DNA from 2 places in the Vibrio diazotrophicus genome. Region 2 is predicted to be linked to the other one. Evidence: riboswitches for the same ligand, from Rfam matches in the RefSeq annotation. Region 2 holds a riboswitch; the other holds the start of a gene.
The links. A riboswitch is a leader RNA that binds a small molecule or an ion and turns the genes downstream of it on or off. The one in region 2 is predicted to bind lysine.

Region 1: linked by a shared signal. The riboswitch ahead of AAGA51_RS09445 (Na+/H+ antiporter NhaC family protein) and the one ahead of lysC (lysine-sensitive aspartokinase 3) in region 2 are both predicted to bind lysine.

The regions. Positions count from the first base shown of each region.
Region 1 covers NZ_CP151842.1:2,064,047-2,075,667, reverse strand. Annotated here, with positions in the region: gene purB (adenylosuccinate lyase) at 28-1,398, opposite strand; gene hflD (high frequency lysogenization protein HflD) at 1,549-2,166, opposite strand; gene mnmA (tRNA 2-thiouridine(34) synthase MnmA) at 2,178-3,302, opposite strand; gene AAGA51_RS09455 (inosine/guanosine kinase) at 3,578-4,882, shown strand; gene AAGA51_RS09450 (H-NS family nucleoid-associated regulatory protein) at 4,976-5,386, opposite strand; lysine riboswitch at 5,789-5,971, shown strand; gene AAGA51_RS09445 (Na+/H+ antiporter NhaC family protein) at 6,088-7,689, shown strand; His leader region at 7,877-8,013, shown strand; gene hisG (ATP phosphoribosyltransferase) at 8,067-8,963, shown strand; gene hisD (histidinol dehydrogenase) at 8,969-10,276, shown strand; gene hisC (histidinol-phosphate transaminase) at 10,282-11,322, shown strand; gene hisB (bifunctional histidinol-phosphatase/imidazoleglycerol-phosphate dehydratase HisB) at 11,336-11,621, shown strand, end outside.
Region 2 covers NZ_CP151842.1:2,936,847-2,948,467, forward strand. Annotated here, with positions in the region: gene AAGA51_RS13550 (PglL family O-oligosaccharyltransferase) at 1-784, shown strand, start outside; gene AAGA51_RS13555 (pyridoxal-phosphate-dependent aminotransferase family protein) at 824-1,945, opposite strand; lysine riboswitch at 2,213-2,390, shown strand; gene lysC (lysine-sensitive aspartokinase 3) at 2,508-3,860, shown strand; gene metH (methionine synthase) at 3,929-7,609, opposite strand; gene AAGA51_RS13570 (cation:proton antiporter) at 7,806-9,137, shown strand; gene AAGA51_RS13575 (hypothetical protein) at 9,134-9,277, opposite strand; tRNA gene AAGA51_RS13580 (tRNA-Asp) at 9,823-9,899, opposite strand; rRNA gene rrf (5S ribosomal RNA) at 9,930-10,045, opposite strand; rRNA gene AAGA51_RS13590 (23S ribosomal RNA) at 10,135-11,621, opposite strand, start outside.

The sequences.
Region 1 (11,621 bases), 870 kb from region 2:
GCCTCCCTTTCTTAATCTAATTACAGCTTATAGCTTGTCAGTTAGTTCAATCGCTTGACCGATATAGCTTGCAGGTGTCATTTCTTTCAAACGCGCTTTTTCTTCTTCTGGCAGTTCTAGGCCATCAATGAAGTTACGCATTGCTTCACCGTCAACACGTTTACCACGAGTGAGCTCTTTTAGCTTCTCGTATGGCTTTTCAATGCTGTAACGACGCATCACTGTTTGTACTGGCTCTGCTAGAACTTCCCAGTTCTTATCCAGTTCAGCCAGTAGAGCTTCGCGGTTCACTTCTAGCTTGCTGATACCTTTCAGAGTCGACGTGTAGGCAATGATTGCATAACCCACGCCCACGCCTAGGTTACGTAGTACCGTTGAGTCTGTAAGGTCACGTTGCCAGCGAGAGATAGGCAGTTTTTGTGCTAGGTGAGTAAACACAGCGTTTGCCAGACCTAAGTTACCTTCTGAGTTTTCGAAATCGATTGGGTTAACTTTGTGTGGCATGGTTGAAGAACCGATTTCGCCAGCAATTGTTCTTTGCTTGAAGTGACCTAGAGCGATGTAGCCCCAAACGTCACGGTCGAAGTCGATAAGAATCGTGTTGAAACGTGCCACGGCATCAAATAGCTCAGCGATGTAATCGTGAGGTTCGATTTGAGTTGTGTACGGGTTCCAAGTTACGCCAAGAGATTCTGTAACGAACTCTTCGCTGAATTTGTGCCAATCAACCGTTGGGTAAGCAGAAAGGTGTGCGTTGTAGTTACCTACAGCACCGTTGATTTTCGCTAGGATTTCAACGTTCGCGATTTGCTTGTATTGACGTTCCATACGGTACGCAACGTTCGCCATCTCTTTACCCATAGTCGATGGGGAAGCAGGCTGGCCGTGAGTACGAGATAGAAGTGGGATATCACGATATTCAACCGCTAAGCCACGGATAGCATCAATAATGTTACGGATTTCAGGAAGAATAACCGAATCACGAGCTTCTTTAAGCATCAGAGCGTGAGACGTGTTGTTGATGTCTTCAGAAGTACATGCAAAGTGAATGAATTCATTAACTGCGTGAAGCTCAGGAACGCCAGCAACTTTTTCTTTTAAGAAATATTCCACTGCTTTTACGTCGTGGTTAGTTGTGCGTTCGATATCTTTGATACGTTGTGCATCAGCTTCGCTGAAGTTTGCTGCAACGCTATCAAGGAATTTGTTTGCTTCTTCACTGAATGCAGGAACTTCTGCAATCTCAGCTGTTGCTGCAAGCTTCTGTAACCAGCGAATTTCAACGATAGTACGGTATTTAAGTAAGCCAAATTCACTAAAAATACTGCGTAGTGCAATAGTTTTACTGCCGTAACGGCCGTCTACTGGTGAAACAGCAGTCAATGCTGACAGTTCCATGATCTTCTCCTGAATTGGTTTCTAAATTTCGTGTGCTTTATACCAGTATCAATGGCAATTGTCACGAATATTGCGCAAACGTTTGCGCGAGATTTCTGCTACTCAAAAACGATGAGTAAAAAAATTAGCTCGCATGGTGCGAGCTAACGATTACATTCTAGCCAGTAATATCTTGGCTTGATCAACCATCTTCTTGCGTCCGAAGACCAGATGGAGACGTCGGCCGCCGACTTGGCGCCAAAGCACTGCACAACGAATACCGGATAACAGTAGTGCGCGCACTTTTTGTTGATTTGCGGTTTGCTGTAATACCGCTGGATTACCTGCAACTTGAATACGAGGGCCGATAGGGCTGATCACATCGAGGTAAACGCTCGCTAGGTTGCTGATCATCTGTTCATCAAGTAAATCAAAATGTTCAACTTGGCGTTCAATCATTTGAATGCGATCACCCAGTTGAGACATTGCATCTCTACGGCTGGATAACTTACGTTCTAAAGCCAGTAAGCTAATTATGTAGCGAGTGATAGCACTGCCTGAAGGGGTGCTGTCTATGCCATTCACCAGACACTCAAGACCGACCTTCAAATCAGCTTCGCTACCGAAAACACCAATAGTATTACTTGGATTGGTTGCTAAAATTGCACGCAGTGAAGTTTCAAACGCGTCTGAATCACAGTAACCGTCTTTCGCTACTTTTTGCACTAAAGCGACAGCTTGGCAAATTCCAGCAAATGCGATAGTTCGGTCATAAATTGTGTTAGCCACGTAAATACTCCTTAACAAATACGTTGTTCAATAATGCCGCCACCCAGACATACATCGCCTTGGTAGAAAACAGCAGACTGTCCTGGGGTAACTGCGACTTGTGGGTCATCAAACATCACCTTGATGTTGTTGTCATCCACAGGGATAACGGTACAAGGAATGTCAGTTTGACGGTAACGTGTCTTCACTGAGCAACGGAACGCTTCTTTCACTGGCGTACGATCAACCCAATGAAGTTGTGAAGCCATTAATCCGTATGATTTCAATAACGGATGGTCTGCGCCTTGTACTGCGATAAGTACGTTACGTTTAAGATCTTTCTCTGCTACGTACCATGGGTCTTCGTTACCGCCGCCACCTTTTTGACCACCAATGTGCAAGCCTTTGCGTTGCCCTAATGTGTGGTACATAAGGCCTTGATGTTCACCAATAACTTTACCTTCAGGGGTTTCAATTTTACCCGGTTGAGCAGGCAAATAGCGAGACAAGAAGTCTGTAAATTTGCGCTCACCGATAAAACAGATACCGGTTGAATCTTTTTTCTTCGCAGTGATTAAACCTTGCTCTTCAGCAATACGGCGAACCTCTGGTTTTTCTAATTCACCGACTGGGAACAAACTGCGTGCAACCTGTTCGTGGCTCAGCGTATATAAGAAGTAGCTTTGGTCTTTATTATTGTCTTTACCACGTAGCATTTGTGGCTTTTCACCCTCTTCTACGAAAGTGCGACGAACATAGTGACCCATAGCTATATAGTCTGCATCTAACACTTCATCTGCAAACTCTAAAAATGCTTTGAACTTGATTTCTTTGTTACAAAGAATGTCTGGGTTTGGTGTGCGACCCGCTTTGTATTCCGCTAAGAAATATTCGAACACATTGTCCCAGTATTCCGCTGCGAAATTAATCGTGTGTAAATAGATACCAAGTTTGTCGCAGACAGCCTGTGCATCGGCAAGATCTTCTGCTGCCGTACAATATTCTTCGTTATCGTCTTCTTCCCAGTTCTTCATGAACAAGCCTTCTACCTGATAGCCTTGTTGTTGAAGAAGATATGCTGAAACGGAAGAATCAACGCCACCTGACATGCCTACAATGACTTTCTTTTGGCTGTTTGCGTTGCGGTTATCTGACATGACTTAATACCACTTGATTGACTTGGACGCAGATTCTAACAGAAAGACTTTTTTGAGGACAGATCAGAGACTGAGTTCACACTTCTGATTTGGTGTATTTCAGCTTCATTGATGTGGGAAATAGAAATGTAATCGTTATCTACTATCGTTGTAAAAAAGACTTGTGTAAAAAACTTTTACTACGTAAACGTTTGCTATCCTTTGTTGAGTTGCCGCTTTACTGGACGCAGGGTAAAATTCCGGCTCTTTTCTTCTCACGCACCTAAATTATCGTTATGAAATTTCCTGGCCAACGTAAGTCAAAGCATTACTTTCCAGTCGATGCACGTGATCCATTAGTTATCCAAGCGCAAGATAATAAGAGATTATCTCGCACACATATTATCGGTATTGATCAGACCTTGGTTGATATTGAAGCGAAAGTGGATTCCGAACTCATTGAGCGTTATGGCCTGAGCAAAGGTCACTCTTTAGTGATTGATGATGAGACCGCTGAAGCTTTATACACTGAGTTAAAGCAAAATGGTTTAATCAAAAATGAATTTGCGGGTGGAACTATTGGCAATACCTTGCACAATTATTCTGTGCTAGCCGATGACCGTTCAACGCTATTGGGTGTGATGAGCCAAGATATTAAAATTGGCAGCTACGGTTATCGTTATTTATGTAATACCTCTAGCCGGATGGATCTAAATTATCTGCAAGGTGTTGACGGAGCAATCGGGCGTTGTTTCGCTTTAATTACAGAAGACGGTGAGCGTACTTTTGCAATTAGCGAAGGCCAAATGAATAAACTTCACCCAGACAGCATTCCTGAAAAAATATTTAAAAATGCATCTGCGTTAGTGATCACCGCATATTTGGTTCGTTGTAAAGAAGGCGACCCAATGCCACAAGCTACAATGCGCGCAATTGAATATGCAAAGAAGTATGACGTGCCAGTTGTATTAACATTAGGAACAAAATTCGTTATTCAGGATGATCCTAAATATTGGCAAGAATTTTTGCGTGATTACGTTTCTGTTGTTGCAATGAATGAAGATGAAGCAGAAGCATTAACGGGTGAAAGTGATCCATTAATGGCATCGGATAAAGCATTAGATTGGGTTGATTTAGTTTTATGTACCGCTGGGCCTGTTGGTTTATATATGGCGGGTTATACCGAAGAAGAAAGTAAAAGAGAGACTTCTTTACCATTATTGCCGGGTGCGATTCCAGAGTTTAATCGCTTCGAATTTAGTCGCCCAGCAACAAGACTGAGCTGCGAAAATCCAACTCGAGTTTATTCTCATATTTCACCTTATATGGGTGGTCCAGAGAAAATTAAGAACACGAATGGGGCAGGTGATGCTGCTTTGTCTGCATTGCTTCATGACATGGCAGCTAATAAATATCATAAAGGTAATGTGCCTAATTCAAGTAAGCACCAACATAATTTCTTAACCTATTCTTCTTTCTCACAAGTTTGTAAATATGCAAACCGTGTAAGTTATGAAGTGCTAGCTCAGCATTCTCCTCGTTTATCTCGAGGTCTTCCTGAGCGTGAAGATAGCTTAGAAGAAGCGTATTGGGAAAGATAACGCTAGCCTGAATAAAGTTACATCTATCAATATGATTTAATAATAGGTATAAAAAAGGCTCCGAATTCGGAGCCTTTTTTGATAACTAGAAAATTAAATTTCGAATTGTTCTAGAGATTTGCCTTCATCTAAAGCTTTTTGAATTGCTGAAGGTGTACGGCCTTGGCCTGTCCAAGTTTTCTCTACGCCATTGTCCATGTATTTATATTTTGCTGGACGAGGTGCGCGTTTGCCTTTTGCTTTTGATTTAGATTTTGTTTCGCCAGCAAGAGCAGAAATTAATGCTTCAACATCAATACCGTCATTAGCAATTTGCTCAGCAATTGCTGCTAATTTTGCTTCTTGTTCAGCTAGAGCAGCTTGTTCTTTTTCTTCAGACTCTCTGCGCTCTTCAACTACGATCGTTAATTTATCAAGCGCTTCTTCAAGTTGCTCTAAAGTTAGATCGCGTGAAAATGCACGAAGACTACGAATATTTAATAGAGTTTTAGTGATTTCCGACATTTCTTAATCCTGTTTAATTAAATAATTAACGGGGTAATAATAAACCGACTTATTAGTTCTTACAATATAATTAATTCAACATTAATGTAAATATTCTGAAATTTCCACCATAGGTAGTAATTAAAGTTAGCCTTTTAAAACTTAGCCTTAAAAAAAGAAAGGTAATATTAGGACTTCAGAGCGTCAGGTACGGACTATTTTTATGCAATTAATGTAATTAGGTCTAAAACTCTATGAGTTAGGTTATGAAATATAATTCATTCACGCTGTGAATAAATAGAGGTGATGAAAAATGAAATTGTATGTTGCATTGACAGTTTTGTTAAGTACAATACGTCACACCTAAAGCGGAGTATGCTCAATAATCACGCAATAATAAGTTTGCGTAGGTAATTGTTCTATCTTCGACGTAGAGGAGCGATGTTGATCAGTATCCAGTATTGGGGTGATGCCAATGAATACCGGAGAAAGGCCATATCGCCGAAGTTAGTCAGGCCATCAATCTGCTAGCTGGGGTTGTCATCGAATAGGGGCAACACTGCCATAGTCTATATTGTTGTTAAACTATGGAGCGCTACTGTAGGGTTGGGTGGAGTGTTCACTTCCCTTTCGCTTAGTTCAACATTAATCGCATTGAACATATTCGATGTGGTTTATCTGCAGTAGATCTCTAACCGAAATATTATTGGTTTTTGAAGATCATGAATTTATTAGATTTTGCTTCGTCTCCTTTGTCACTAGTCCCTGCGTTAGTGGCGTTGAGTCTCGCTATTATTACTCGTCGTGTACTTGTTTCTCTTGGAATGGGTATCGCCCTTGGCGCGTTATTACTTGCTGATTACTCCATTGGTGATGCAATTAGTTATGTCGGCACCAAAGTAACAAACGTATTTGTTGAAGACGGTGGCCTGAATACTTGGAATATGAGTATTGTTGGCTTCTTGCTGCTGCTGGGAATGATGACTGCACTATTAACGCTTTCTGGCGGTACTCGTGCATTCGCCGAGTGGGCCCAAGTTCGCGTGAAAAGCAAACGTGGTTCAAAGCTACTTGCTGCGTTTTTAGGGGTTTTCATTTTTGTTGATGACTACTTCAACAGCTTAGCGGTTGGCTCAATTTCTCGTCCTGTTACTGACCGCTTTTATGTTTCACGCGCTAAACTGGCTTACATCCTAGACTCTACTGCTGCACCAATGTGTGTTGTTATGCCTGCTTCAAGCTGGGGCGCATACATCATGACTATCATCGGCGGCATTTTGGTATCACACGGTATTACTGAGTATTCTGCGCTTGGTGCTTATCTGCGTTTGGTTCCGATGAACTTCTATGCGGTATTTGCACTATTAATGGTGTTTGCAGTTGTATGGTTCCAAATGGATATCGGTCAGATGCGCCAACACGAAATCAATGCTTCTCAAGGCCAAGGTTTCGATGATGATATGTCTGAGAATGACGAACAAGCTCGCGATTTAAATGATGAGCTTGATATCCGTGAAAGTGAAAAGGGTAAAGTTTCAGACCTTATTTTCCCAATCGTATTACTGATTATCGCGACCGTTGGTTCAATGCTGTATACCGGTGGTCAAGAACTAGCCGCTGATGGCAAAGCATTCAACGTACTAGGTGCGTTTGAAAATACCGATGTTGGTACATCACTTATTTACGGTGGTTTAGTCGGTTTAGCGGTTGCTCTGTTCACCGTAGTTAAACAAGGTATCGCGATCACTGAAATTGCACGTACGCTGTGGATTGGTGCTAAATCGATGTTTGGTGCGATTCTAATCCTTGTCTTTGCTTGGACAATTGGTTCAGTAATCGGTGACATGAAAACGGGCGCGTACCTCTCTTCGTTAGCTCAAGGCAACATCGACCCGCATTGGTTGCCAGTTATTTTGTTCCTATTGTCCGGTATTATGGCGTTCTCTACCGGTACATCTTGGGGTACGTTCGGTATCATGCTGCCAATCGCGGGCGACATGGCAGGCGCAACTGAAATTGCTCTGATGCTACCTATGCTGAGCGCGGTACTAGCGGGTTCTGTATTTGGTGACCACTGTTCACCAATTTCAGATACTACTATTCTGTCTTCAACTGGTGCTCGTTGTAATCATATTGACCACGTAGCAACTCAGCTTCCATATGCTCTAGCTGTCGCAGGTGTATCATGCGTTGGTTTCATTGTTCTTGGTATGACGCTATCAGTGCTGGCTTCGTTGGCTGCATCCACAGTGGCATTTATCGCAGTGTGCTTTGTATTTAACGCATTGGCAAAATCTAAGTTGGTGACCTGTAACGAAGCTTAATGCTTTTTATTTCAGGAAATTAAAGGAGGCTTCGGCCTCCTTTTTTATGCTCGAAAAGTTGCTACCAGAAAAAGATGGAAAAAAGTGAAATTTTTTGTTGAAAAATGAGACGAGCTTAGATAGTGTTGAAGGCAATCCAGTGAACACATTCGGTGTAATTAAGTATGCGTAATTTTGTCATGAATATTCATCATCACCATCATCCCTAAGAGTCTTTCGGGAGATGTACGCATACCCGGGAGACAGGATTCTCCCGGTGGTTAAATCAAAGTAATTTTAAGATTTTAGACCCTTGGGAGACCAATCTCTCAAGGGTTTTTTACTATCTAGATTAATTAAAACTTAAAGATTTCAATATTTTACGAAGGAAGAATGTAATGCAAACACAACGCCTAAGAATAGCAGTCCAAAAGAAAGGTCGTTTAAGCAACGAATGCCAGAGCCTACTAAAGAAATGTGGGGTTAAATTTAATGTTATGGGCGAACGTTTAGTGGTTCACTCGTTAAATATGCCAATTGACCTGCTTCTTGTTCGTGATGACGATATCCCAGGTTTGATTATGGATGGCGTGGTTGACTTGGGTTTTGTTGGTGAAAACGTGTTAGAAGAAACCCGTTATGACCGTATTGCTCTAAACCAGCCAAGCGAATTCGTTGACCTACGTCGTATGGACTTTGGCGGTTGCCGTCTTTCAATCGCAATCGACAAAGATGTGGAATACAACGGCCCACAAGATCTTAAAGGCAAACGTATTGCAACGACCTATCCTCAACTTCTAAAAGCGTACATGGCAGAACAAGGTATCGATTTTAGTACCTGTATGTTAACTGGCTCGGTTGAAGTGGCTCCACGTGCAGGCCTTGCTGATGCAATTGCTGACTTGGTATCAACAGGCGCGACACTTGAAGCGAACGGCTTAAAAGAAGTTGAAGTAATTTTCCAATCAAAAGCGAAGCTGATCCAACGTACTGGTGAATTTGCTCCAGATAAAGCTGCGTTGATTGACCGTCTTCTTACTCGTATGAACGGCGTGCAACAAGCGAAAGAATCGAAATACATCATGCTGCACGCACCAGTCGAAAAACTACCTCAAATCACGGCACTACTTCCTGGTGCAGAAGACCCAACTGTGTTACCACTTTCTGCTGATAAAACTCGCGTAGCTGTACACCTCGTCAGTGCTGAGAATTTGTTCTGGGAAACAATGGAAAAGTTAAAAGCACTTGGTGCAAGTTCTATTCTTGTATTACCAATTGAGAAGATGATGGAGTAATCCCGATGAGAACGATTGTTTGGCAATCGCTGAGTGAAACTCAGCAAGACTCAGTATTGGAACGTCCTGCTATCGCTGAAGGTGCGAATATCACTGCTGCGGTTGCGGAAGTTATTGCCAAAGTTCGAGCGGAAGGTGACTCTGCTCTGTTAGAACTGACTGAGAAATTCGATAAGTGTAAACCGGATTCAATTCGTGTTTCGGCAGAAGAGATTGACGCGGCATGTGAGAGTCTTGATGACGAAATGAAGCAAGCGTTGGAATTGGCTTACAACAACATCTCTAAATTTCATAAAGCACAAAAAGCAGCACCGATCAAAGTTGAAACTATGCCAGGTGTTGTGTGTGAACAGGTAACACGCGCAATCAACAAAGTAGGTTTGTACATTCCTGGTGGCAGCGCGCCATTACCATCAACCGTATTGATGCTTGGTGTTCCAGCACAAATTGCAGGTTGTCGTAAAGTCGTGTTGTGTTCTCCTCCGCCGATTGCTGATGAAATTCTTTATGTCGCTAAGCTTTGTAAGATCGATGAGGTTTATAACGTTGGTGGCGGCCAAGCAATTGCAGCAATGGCTTACGGTACGGAAAGTGTAGCGAAAGTGGATAAGATTTTTGGTCCAGGCAATGCGTATGTAACGGAAGCAAAACGCCAAGTGAGTAATGATTTCCGTGGCGCAGCGATCGATATGCCAGCAGGTCCATCAGAAGTGTTAGTGATTGCAGACGACACTGCGGACGCCGATTTTATTGCTGCAGACTTACTAAGCCAAGCTGAGCACGGTCCTGATTCACAAGTTGTTTTGGTCACGCCTTCACCAGTCGTTGCGGATCAAGTGGCTGATGCGGTTCAAAAACAGCTTAAGTCGCTATCTCGCGCAGCAACTGCTGAAAAAGCTCTCGCTTCAAGCTTAATCATAATTGCAGAGTCGTTAACTCAGGCTGTTTCAATTTCTAACTACTATGGACCAGAGCACCTGATTGTTCAGACTAAGAATCCTCGTGAATTAGTGCCGCTGTTAGACAATGCAGGCTCAATTTTCTTGGGTGATTGGTCGCCAGAATCAGTGGGTGATTATGCTTCAGGCACTAACCACGTACTGCCAACCTACGGTTATACTCGCACTTATTCAAGTTTAGGTTTAGCAGATTTTAGCAAACGTATGACAGTACAAGAACTAAGCGCTGATGGTCTGAGAGCACTGGCACCAACAGTTGTAAAAATGGCTGAAGCAGAAGGCTTAGACGCACACAAACGTGCCGTTACGATTCGTATTGAAAAGCTTGCTATTGAAAAAGGACAGAAGGCGTAATCATCATGGAAAAACTCGCTCGTAAACAAGTTCAAGAATTAACGCCTTATCTTTCTGCTCGCCGTATTGGCGGAAGTGGTGATGTGTGGCTAAACGCTAACGAATCGCCATTCAACAACGAATACAAAACCAATTTCGCTCGCTTAAATCGTTATAGCGAATGCCAGCCCCCAGAGTTAATCAACGCTTATGCAGCATATGCAGGGGTCAAGCCAGAGCAAGTACTAACTTCTCGTGGCGCTGATGAAGGTATTGAATTATTGGTGCGTGCTTTCTGTGAGCCAAACCAAGATGCGATTTTGTTCTGCCCACCGACTTACGGCATGTACGCAATCAGTGCTGAAACTATTGGCGTTGAACGCAAGAAAGTACCGCTAACCGCAGAATGGCAGTTAGATTTAGCCAACATCGAAGCCAATCTGGAAAACGTAAAGCTGGTGTTTGTCTGTAGCCCAAATAACCCAACGGGGAACTTGGTTAAGCGTGAGGACATTGTCACTCTGCTAGAAATGACCAAAGACCGCGCGATTGTCGTAATGGACGAAGCCTATATCGATTTCTGCCCAGAAGCATCAACGGTCGATTTGCTGGCGCAGTATCCAAACTTGGCGATTCTACGCACGCTATCTAAAGCGTTTGCTCTTGCAGGGCTACGTTGTGGTTTTACCTTGGCCAATGAAGAACTAATCAACGTATTGTTAAAGGTCATCGCACCTTATCCAGTGCCAGTACCTGTGGCTGAAATTGCGACTCAAGCGCTGTCTGAAGCTGGTCTTGCACGTGCTAAATACCAAGTGCTGGATCTGAATGCTAACCGAGCGTATATGCAAGTAGGTCTGTCTATGGTAAGTGGCGTTCAAGTGTTTGAAGGTTGGGGTAACTATTTGCTGGTTAAATTCCCTGATGGCGATGCATTGTTCAAAGCCGCTTGGGACGCAGGTATTATTTTACGTAATTCACCAATTGAAGACTGCGTGCGCATTAGCGTAGGCAATAGAGAAGAGTGCGAAAAGACGGTCGCGTTTATTCGTAACTACTACCAATAGAAAGGATTCTACAATGAGCACCCAACAGAAAATTCTCTTTATCGACCGTGACGGCACCTTAATTGTTGAGCCTCCGGTGGATTTTCAGGTTGACCGTTTAGACAAACTGAAACTGGAACCTTTTGTTATCCCAAGCTTGCTGACTCTACAAGAAGCTGGCTATCGCTTAGTTATGGTGACCAACCAAGATGGTTTAGGCACAAGCAGCTATCCGCAAGAAGACTTCGATGCTCCACACAACATGATGATGGATATCTTCTCTTCTCAAGGTGTGAAGTTTGATGATGTGTTGATTTGTC
Region 2 (11,621 bases):
CGCTAGACAACATCAACTCAATCCAAACTACAAAGTAGGAATTCCATCGATGGAACATCCTCATAATGAGTTTCTATTTTGGGGGATTGAAGGCGGATTATTACCCGTATTAGGAATGGCTTTAGCGGCGAGCTTTGTACTGATTCGGATATACTCAGCGAAGAAAGGTACCCGATTGGCCATGTTCGCTTTGTTACTGCCAATCGTCATTCACAGCCTAGTCGATGCACCTTTCTACCAGTCAAGCATTCACTGGTTAACCTTCATGATATTACTGTTCTGGATTGACCAGCGCGTAGCGAAATATCGTGTGTTTCGTTTTAGCAAACTCAGCAAAACACTATTACGAATCACAAGTTTGACTCTGCCAATCGTCACCTGTTTTTATATGGTGAGTGTGCTGCATACCAATTTCTACCTGACTAAATTTGAAACATCCAACCCAAAGCAACTGGATATATTGAATAAAGTCGTCAATCCAGTGCTCATCAAAGACAGATTGGATTGGGAGATGTACAGCACTTATTTAGATCTAGGGTTAAACGAGAAGAAATACGAGTACATCCAGCCTTATATCGACTGGTCTTTGAAGATTATTCAAAGCAAACCGAGACCAGGATTGTATGAGAAGTTGATCATGGCTTATCAAGCAATTGGCGATACCAGCCGAGCTGAACAAACTAAAACTGAGGCCGAGTTTCTGTTTCCTGAATTAGATTTTAGCCATATACAATACCAGAGCTTATTCGATAACTCGGAGCAATCTGAGACAGATATTGAGTAAAAAGAAAGGTGGCAAAAGCCACCTTTATTAACCAAAGTTTTATTGAGTAAGAGATTCTTCCAGTGCTCTGAGACACAAAGCGATATTTTCAGAACGGGCGCCATAACCCATAACACCAATACGCCACGCCTTACCAGCTAACGCACCGAGCCCTGCACCAATTTCCAAATTGTATTCATTGAGAAGATGGCTACGAACTTTAGCGTCATCAACACCTTCTGGAATATACACCGCATTCAGTTGTGGTAAGCGATATCCTTCTTCCACCACAAATTTGAAACCCATTTGTTCTAAACCAAGCTTGAGTTTTTCATGCATCGCTTGATGACGAGACCAAGCATTCTCCAACCCTTCATTTTTCAAAATCAGCAATGCTTCGTGCAGTGCGTATAAGCTGTTCACGGGCGCAGTATGATGATAGCTGCGTTTATTACCACCACTCCAATACCCCAACACTAAACTCTGATCTAAGAACCAACTTTGGATCGGCGTCTTTCTCGCTTGGATCTTTTCGATCGCTGTTGCTGACAGAGTCAAAGGAGATAGCCCCGGCACACAAGAAAGGCACTTCTGACTTCCAGAATAAACTGCATCCAATTGCCATTCATCCACCAGCAGTGGAACGCCACCTAATGAAGTCACGGCATCAACAATCGTCAGCATATTATTTTGCTTAGCCAAAGCGCCAAGTGTTTGAGCGTCACTCAAAGCCCCTGTTGATGTTTCAGCATGGACGAAAGCAAGAATTTTTGCATCGGGATGTTGGCTGATGGTTTGCTCTACTTTGCTAACAGAGACTGGCGTTCCCCACTCATCATCGACTGTGATAGCAATACCGCCACAACGGACAACATTTTCACGCATACGCTCGCCAAAGACACCGTTGCGGCAAACAATCACTTTATCGCCGGGCTCAACCAAATTGACGAAACACGCCTCCATACCCGCACTACCCGGTGCTGATACCGCAATGGTGAACTCGTTTTCAGTCTGGAAAGCATATTTAAGTAGCACCTTTAGCTCATCCATCATAGCGACAAACAACGGGTCTAAATGCCCAACAGTTGGACGACTAAGAGCCTGTAATACTTGAGGAGAGATATCCGAAGGACCTGGTCCCATAAGAGTTCGGTGCGGAGGGATGAAGCTTTGTATAGTCATAGGTGCTCCCAGTTATTATTAGTAATAAGCTTTCACGTACGAAAATGTAGAGTACGGCAGAATCAAGACGGCGACAATTCGACAGAGGTCTATGCTGCCTGACAATTTCGACACATTTATTTTCATTTATCACAAATTTACAATTGACAACAGTTTCACAAAACCGTTCAATGAGTGAGCTATTTATCCCTTACTCATTAGGGTTGTATACGTGAGCTGATTTGAGCACAAATCGTAGCCGCACAGATACAACACTAAGCAGGATGGGATAACAGAAGAGGAGCACTGCCCAGGCAGATGTTTTGTGGAGCCTCAACTCCAAAACAAAACATTCAGGGGGAGCAGTGCCGAGATAAATCAAAGTTGTGGATTTGGTTTATCGGTTGTCAGGGTTGAATCCCTTCAACTGTCATCGGTGCTATGCTGATGAAGAGCTTCTGAGGAATTTTATACAACCTGCCTGTTGTTACTCCCCTCTATTTTGCTCTAAGAAACTCTCTTCAAAACATTGGAAGTTGGATTACCAACCTTTTTTATTTCTAGGAAGTCCGGGAGAAATGTAGTGAGCGCATTCAATGTCGCCAAGTTTGGTGGAACAAGTGTTGCAAATTTTGAAGCAATGAGCCGTTGCTCTGCAATTATCGAAAATAACCCACAAACACGATTAGTCGTCAGCAGTGCTTGCTCTGGCGTAACGAACTTACTTGTTGAACTTGCTAATGGCGTTCAGGATGCAGACCAAAGATTAAGCATCATGAAACAGTTGGCTGATATTCATGATTCGATTATCGACCAATTGTCTGAACCGACCCAAGTAGAAAAAGAAGTTCATTCGATGCTAGATAGCATCGCTAGCGCTGCCGAAGCTGCATCATTTCAGTCCAGCAAAAAGCTGACAGATCATTTGGTCGCTTGCGGCGAACTGATGTCGACGTATATCTTGACCCAGTTAATGCGTGAGCGCGGTGTTAATGCCGTTCGCTTTGATATTCGTGAAGTATTAAGAACAGACAGCCATTACGGCCGAGCCGAACCACAAATCGAAGAGATCGCGAAACTGGCTCAAGAAAAACTTGCACCACTTTGTGCGGAATATGTGGTGGTTACTCAAGGTTTCATCGGTTCTGATGAACAAGGTAATACCACAACACTTGGTCGTGGCGGCAGTGATTACTCTGCAGCTCTGATTGCGGAATCGGTAAAAGCTTCCGGCTTAGAGATTTGGACGGATGTTCCGGGAATTTACACAACAGATCCTCGCATTGCACCTAAAGCTGCGCCAATTCCAGAGATCAGCTTTAGTGAAGCCTCTGAAATGGCGAACTTTGGTGCGAAGATCCTACACCCTTCAACACTGGTGCCTGCGCTGCGTCATGAAATCCCTGTTTTTGTCGGTTCTTCTAAAGAGCCAGAAAAAGGTGGCACCTGGATTCGTCAACAAGTCGAGAACTCACCGCAGTTCCGAGCGCTAGCACTACGTTGCAATCAAACTATGGTGACGTTACGCAGTGCGAAGATGTTCCATGCGTATGGTTTCTTAGCGAAAGTATTCGAAGTTTTGGCAAAATACAAAATCTCGGTAGACCTTATCACCACATCTGAAATCAGTGTGTCGCTGACGCTAGATAAAACGGACACATCAGGCGGTGCGCCTGAGCTGCCACAAGAAGCAAGAGAAGAGTTACAAGAGCTTTGTACTGTAGAAGTTGAGCATAACCTTTGCCTAGTAGCATTGATTGGTAACCATATGGAAACCAAAGGCTATGCGAAAGAAGTGTTCAGCACCTTAGGTGATTTTAACTTGCGTATGATCTGCTACGGAGCAAGCGACCACAACCTTTGCTTCCTCGTCGATGCTCCTGAATCTAAAGCCGTTATTCAGAAGCTACATTTGGATCTGTTCGAGAATCGATAATCAGATAACTCACACGTAAAACAAAGGTCACCAAGCGGTGACCTTTTTCGTTTCTATGCTCGGTAATCCTAACCGTTAATGCTAGGACCCAACCATTTTTCAGCTTCAAGTATGTCCCAGCCTTTACGCTGTGAGTAACTCTGAACTTGATCACCTTGGATCTGAGCAACGGCAAAGTAACGAGAATCAGGATGTGAGAAATACCAGCCAGAAACAGATGCACCCGGCATCATGGCGTAGCTGGTTGTCAGTTCCATACCTATCTTCTCTTGAACGCCTAATAGCTCCCAAATCGCACCTTTCTCCGTATGCTCAGGGCAAGCCGCATAACCCGGAGCAGGGCGAATACCCTGATACTTCTCGCGAATCAACTCTTCATTACTTAGATTTTCATCAGGAGCATAACCCCAAATCTCAGTACGCACTTTCATATGCAGATATTCAGCAAACGCTTCTGCCAAACGGTCAGCAACCGCTTGAACCATAATCGCGTTGTAATCGTCACCTTTGGCTTTGAAGTCGTCAGCCAGTTCACGTTCACCAATACCGCCTGTCACAGCAAACATACCAATCCAGTCTTGTTTGCCACTGTGCTTAGACGCCACAAAATCGGACAGACAGTAGTTCGCACCTTTTGGCTTCTCGGTTTGCTGACGCAAGTTATGCAGCACTTTAATCACTTGTTGGCGTGATTCATCCGCATACACTTCAATGTCGTCATCCACACTTGCCGCAGGGAACAGACCACAAATACCGTTCGCCTTCATAAGCCCTTCACTTTCGATACGGTCAATCCAGTCATTCGCATCTTTGAACAGCTTACGGGCCTCTTCCCCGACCAATTCATGGTCAAGAATTGCAGGATATTTTCCAGACAGCGACCAAGTCATAAAGAATGGTGTCCAGTCGATGTACTGACGTAAGACTGAAACATCAAAATCTTTAAATACATGAATACCCGGTTTAACTGGTGCCGGTGGTGTGTATATCTGCCAATCTATTGCAGCCTTGTTTGCTCGGGCTTGCTCTAAAGTCACAGGGCGGCTCTTCGGCTTTTTACGTGCGTGCTGTTCACGCGTTCTTTCGTAATCAAGATTCAGACGCTCAACAAATTCAGGACGACGTTCATCAGAAAGCAATGCGGAACATACGCCTACCGCGCGTGACGCATTGTTTACATACACCACTGGCTGATGATAGTTCTGCTCAATCTTAACAGCCGTATGCGCCTTTGATGTGGTTGCGCCACCAATCAGTAGTGGTAACTCAAATCCTTGGCGCTCCATCTCTTTCGCTACGTGAACCATTTCGTCCAAAGACGGCGTAATCAAACCTGACAGACCGATAATGTCGACATTCTGCTCGCGAGCCACTTTCAGAATTGTCTCGCACGGCACCATTACGCCAAGGTCGATGATTTCATAGTTGTTACATTGCAGTACAACACCAACGATATTTTTACCGATATCGTGAACATCACCTTTCACGGTTGCTAATAGGATCTTACCGTTTGTCGACCCTGCTTGTTTCAGCGCATTGATGTAGGGCTCTAGGTACGCAACAGCCTGCTTCATCACACGGGCAGATTTCACCACCTGCGGCAGGAACATTTTCCCTTCACCAAACAAGTCACCGACGACATTCATGCCGTCCATTAATGGACCTTCGATAACTTCAAGAGGCTTGGTCGCTTTAGCTCTCGCTTCTTCAGTATCTTCAACGATAAATTCGGTAATACCTTTAACAAGTGCGTGCTCTAAACGCTTTTCAACTGGCCAAGTACGCCATTCCAGTAAAGAGGCATCTTCCTCTTTGCCAACAGCGTTTTCACGATACTCTTCAGCGATTTCCAACAGACGCTCAGTGGCACCGTCGTCGCGGTTCAAAATGACATCTTCAACCGCATTACGCAGTTTATCTGGCACGTTGTCGTATATCTCTAACTGACCAGCGTTGACGATGCCCATGTCCATACCATTCTTAAAACAGTGGTATAGGAACACCGCATGAATCGCTTCACGTACGTAGTTGTTACCGCGGAAAGAGAAAGAGACGTTAGACACACCACCAGAAATCATTGCATGTGGAAGTTCTCGCTTGATATCTGCAACGGCGTTGATGAAATCGAGAGCATAGTTGTTGTGCTCATCAATACCGGTAGCAACGGCAAAGATGTTCGGGTCAAAAATAATATCTTCCGCAGGAAAACCCACTTGGTCGACAAGAATATGATAGGCGCGACGACAGATTTCTATCTTACGTTCACGAGTATCCGCCTGCCCTACTTCGTCAAAGGCCATAACGATAACGGCAGCACCATAGCGACGAATCAATTTCGCCTGATGAATAAATTTTTCTTCGCCTTCTTTTAGCGATATTGAGTTAACGATACCTTTGCCCTGAATACATTTCAGGCCGGCTTCAATCACTTCCCATTTCGATGAGTCAACCATGATTGGCACTTTCGAGATCTCTGGTTCTGATGCACACAACTTAAGGAATCGTTCCATACAAGCCATCGCATCCAACATGCCTTCATCCATGTTGATATCAATGATCTGTGCGCCATTCTCGACTTGCTCACGAGCAACATCTAAAGCCTCATCATAGAGTTCTTCTTTAATAAGACGTTTGAAGCGGGCTGAACCCGTAACGTTAGTACGCTCACCAACGTTAACGAACAATGTTTCTGGAGCAATGCTCAGAGGCTCTAAACCAGACAGTCGACACTCTACGCTGATCTCCGGAATAGCGCGAGGAGCTACCCCTTCAACCACTTTAGCCATTGCTGCGATATGCTCAGGGGTGGTACCACAACAACCGCCAACTAAGTTGAGGAACCCTGCTTGAGCCCATTCACCAATGTGCTCCGCCATATCTTCTGGTGATAAGTCATATTCACCAAATGCATTTGGTAATCCCGCATTCGGGTGAGCAGAAACATAACTTTCTGAAATGCGAGAAAGCTCTTCTACGTATTGACGCAGCTCATCCGGGCCCAAAGCACAGTTCAAACCAAACGAAATTGGGCGAACATGGCGCAAGGAGTTATAGAATGCTTCTGTGGTTTGGCCGGACAGAGTTCGACCTGATGCATCAGTGATAGTACCTGAGATCATGACAGGCAATTCGATGCCAAGTTCTTCAAACACAGCATCAACAGCAAAGGCACATGCTTTCGCATTCAAAGTATCGAAAATAGTTTCGATCAAAATCAGATCGCTGCCGCCTCTAATTAAAGCACGTGTAGATTCAGAGTAAGCTGTGACTAGCTGATCAAACTCGACATTACGGTAACCGGGATCATTTACATCTGGAGAGATAGAACACGTACGGTTGGTTGGCCCTAACACACCTGCAACGTAGCGAGGTTTATCCGGTGTTTTTGCCGTCCATTCATCCGCAACTTCACGAGCCAATTTGGCTGCGGCAAAGTTAATTTCTTCGCTCAAAGACTGCATGTCGTAATCAGCCATTGCAATCGTGGTCGCGTTGAAGGTATTGGTTTCAAGGATATCAGCCCCTGCTTGCAAATAAGCAGAGTGAATTCCTCTAATTAACTGAGGCTGAGTGAGAACTAAGAGATCGTTATTTCCTTTTAGATCACAATGCCAATTGGCAAAACGTTCACCACGATAATCTTCCTCTTGCAATCTATGCTCTTGGATCATGGTGCCCATGCCACCATCAATCAACATAATACGTTGCTTCAATTGCGCTTCGATCTGGTGCTTTAGATTACTACCCACAGTACAGCCTCATTATTCCTTTATTGCTTGTTCGACATCCTATCATACATTGATTAGAAATCTAGACGTCTAAAACATCTAATTACCACAAATGCGTTCGTTATAAAATTGATAAATCTATAGGTAAAAAGTGTTTGCTATTTGTTCATCATCAAAGGACAATTTCTCTCACATTTAGTTACATTTGAAGAAGAAAATGTCGGTCTACTATACCCTGTGCTTTCTATCTGCTGCTGCAATGATGATTGCTTTTTTAAACAGCAAGATAGGTAAAATGCAAACCACAATAGCCATTACTGCTGGCTCTATGGTGCTCTCATTACTTATCCTTATTGCTGGTCAAAATGACTGGTTCCATCTCACTCAAATTGCAACTGAAACAGTGACCAGTATAAATTTTGAGAGCTTTCTGCTAAAAGGCATTTTGGGCTTCCTTCTATTTGCTGGCGGCCTCGGTATTAAACTCCCTCACTTAAAAGATCAAAAATGGGAGATTACCGTACTCGCACTTGGGGCAACTCTGTTCTCTACTTTCTTCATCGGATTTGGCCTTTACGGCTTCTGTTACTTTATCGGTATTCATTTAGATCTTGTTTACTGTTTATTGTTTGGTTCGCTGATTTCACCAACCGACCCAATCGCAGTACTGGCTATCGTGAAAAAGCTAAACGCGCCTAAGCGAATCTCGACCCAAATCGAAGGTGAGTCGCTGTTTAACGACGGCTTCGGTTTAGTCATATTTGTAACTATCTTTACCGTCGCATTCGGCAAAGAAGCACCAACAGTAGGAAGTGTAGTCGCATTATTTGCACAAGAAGCGCTTGGCGGCATCGTTTACGGCTTTCTATTAGGGTTACTGTTCCACTATTTAATTAGCGCAACCAACGACCACTCAATGGAGCTCTTACTGACTATCGGTGTGCCAACCGCTGGTTATGTATTTGCAGACGTAATACACGTGTCTGGTCCATTAGCCATGGTGGTATCAGGAATAATGATTGGTAACTGGACTCGCTTTATTGGTTTCTCTAAAGAGAGTGAGGAACATCTCGATCACTTCTGGGAGTTAGTGGATGAATTCTTAAACGGCGTCTTGTTCCTTTTAATCGGTATGTCGATGCTTCTTTTCGAATTCCACGAAGAAGACTGGATCCTAATGGCTTTTGCTGTTCCTCTAGTACTGGCAGCCCGTTACTCTAGCGTGTTTGTCTCTTATATAGGCTTCAAGCGTTACCGTAAATATAACCCTTGGTCGATAAAGATCTTAACTTGGGGTGGACTACGCGGAGGATTAGCTTTAGCGATGGCACTATCGATTCCTTCAGGAATGATGGTCATCCCAGATAAGCTTATCGACGTTAAAGAGCTGATTCTGGTAATGACCTACGCTGTCGTGGTGTTCTCTATCCTGATTCAAGGTTCTACAATCACTCCGATGATTGAAAAAGCCAAACTGAAAGAGAAAGAGATGGAAGAAGAAAGTGCTCAACACAGCGACGTACAAGAAAGCCAACAACAAAATGTCTAAGCATTAATCTTCTGGAAAGCAGCAACCTCGGTTGCTGCTTTTTTTATGCCATTTGATATGCACCAAAACAGCATGGCGAATTTGCCTAAGCTCCCTTCTTTTACTATCCAGAATTTCCCCACCACTAGTGCTCCGTTCATCTCCTTTACCATAAGCACGTAATACTCGCTGCTCTATGATCTTATAAGAGGCTCTAAACTAACCATTATTTATAGAGAGCAATAAGCACTAATCCACGTAGACTCATCAACGAACGCATCCTCAAGTATCGAAGCTTTAGTATCACTCTATATCGTTGAGTGGAGAGGGAATGAAGAATCTGGAAAGTGACAGCTCTGTTTATGAGCAGAAAAGATCATGTTTTTAAAGTAAAACATACGTTAGAGCTCAGGGGGCTTTAAATATACTACTTTGATACTCTATAGGCGTTGAGCCTGCTTAGACTTAAACAAAACCAACTGTCGAACTATATAAGTCGCGTGTTCATGAAGGCCATCATTTATGACGAGGCTTTAGATAATGGCGGAGAAAACTAGACTTACTATCATCTTACTTAGCGCTTCCCCGGTGTAACAGACCAGCTTTCTGTTAAACAAAGAGCAACCCACTGAGCTGCCGCTTCGTGTTGGTTCGTCTTTCTCCAGACGCAAAAAAGCCCCGTCATTTCTGACGAGGCTTCAAATAGTGGCGGAGCGGACGGGACTCGAACCCGCGACCCCCGGCGTGACAGGCCGGTATTCTAACCAACTGAACTACCGCTCCGCATTGGTTAGCGCTTGGTGCTAAATAAAAGCCTGGCGATGTCCTACTCTCACATGGGGAGACCCCACACTACCATCGGCGCTAATTCGTTTCACTTCTGAGTTCGGCATGGAATCAGGTGGGTCCAAATCGCTATGGTCGCCAAGCAAAATTTTAAAATTCGGAAAGCTGTTAATGTTCTCTACACATTCAATTCTGTTCTTGCTTTGAGTCCACAAAACCCCTTGGGTGTTGTATGGTTAAGCCTCACGGGCAATTAGTACAGGTTAGCTCAATGCCTCACAGCACTTACACACCCTGCCTATCAACGTTCTAGTCTCGAACAACCCTTTAGGACACTTAAAGTGCCAGGGAGAACTCATCTCAGGGCTTGCTTCCCGCTTAGATGCTTTCAGCGGTTATCAATTCCGAACTTAGCTACCGGGCAATGCTACTGGCGTAACAACCCGAACACCAGAGGTTCGTCCACTCCGGTCCTCTCGTACTAGGAGCAGCCCCCTTCAATTCTCCAACGCCCACGGCAGATAGGGACCGAACTGTCTCACGACGTTCTAAACCCAGCTCGCGTACCACTTTAAATGGCGAACAGCCATACCCTTGGGACCGACTTCAGCCCCAGGATGTGATGAGCCGACATCGAGGTGCCAAACACCGCCGTCGATATGAACTCTTGGGCGGTATCAGCCTGTTATCCCCGGAGTACCTTTTATCCGTTGAGCGATGGCCCTTCCATTCAGAACCACCGGATCACTATGACCTGCTTTCGCACCTGCTCGAATTGTCATTCTCGCAGTCAAGCGGGCTTATGCCATTGCACTAACCACACGATGTCCAACCGTGTTTAGCCCACCTTCGTGCTCCTCCGTTACTCTTTGGGAGGAGACCGCCCCAGTCAAACTACCCACCAGGCACTGTCCTCGACCCGGATAACGGGTCTGAGTTAGAACATCAAACATACAAGGGTGGTATTTCAAGGACGGCTCCACACAAACTAGCGTCTGCGCTTCAAAGCCTCCCACCTATCCTACACATGTAGGTTCAATGTTCAGTGCCAAGCTGTAGTAAAGGTTCACGGGGTCTTTCCGTCTAGCCGCGGGTACACTGCATCTTCACAGCGATTTCAATTTCACTGAGTCTCGGGTGGAGACAGCGTGGCCATCATTACGCCATTCGTGCAGGTCGGAACTTACCCGACAAGGAATTTCGCTACCTTAGGACCGTTATAGTTACGGCCGCCGTTTACCGGGGCTTCGATCAAGAGCTTCGACCGAAGTCTAACCCCATCAATTAACCTTCCGGCACCGGGCAGGCGTCACACCGTATACGTCATCTTACGATTTTGCACAGTGCTGTGTTTTTAATAAACAGTTGCAGCCACCTGGTATCTGCGACTCTCATCAGCTCCATCCGCGAGGGACTTCACCGTCAAGAGCGTACCTTCTCCCGAAGTTACGGTACCATTTTGCCTAGTTCCTTCACCCGAGTTCTCTCAAGCGCCTTGGTATTCTCTACCCGACCACCTGTGTCGGTTTGGGGTACGATTCCTTACAATCTGAAGCTTAGAGGCTTTTCCTGGAAGCATGGCATCAATGACTTCACTACCGTAGTAGCTCGACATCGTGTCTCAGCCTTAAAGAGAGCCGGATTTACCTAACTCTCAAGCCTACGCACTTGAACCTGGACAACCGTCGCCAGGCCCACCTAGCCTTCTCCGTCCCCCCA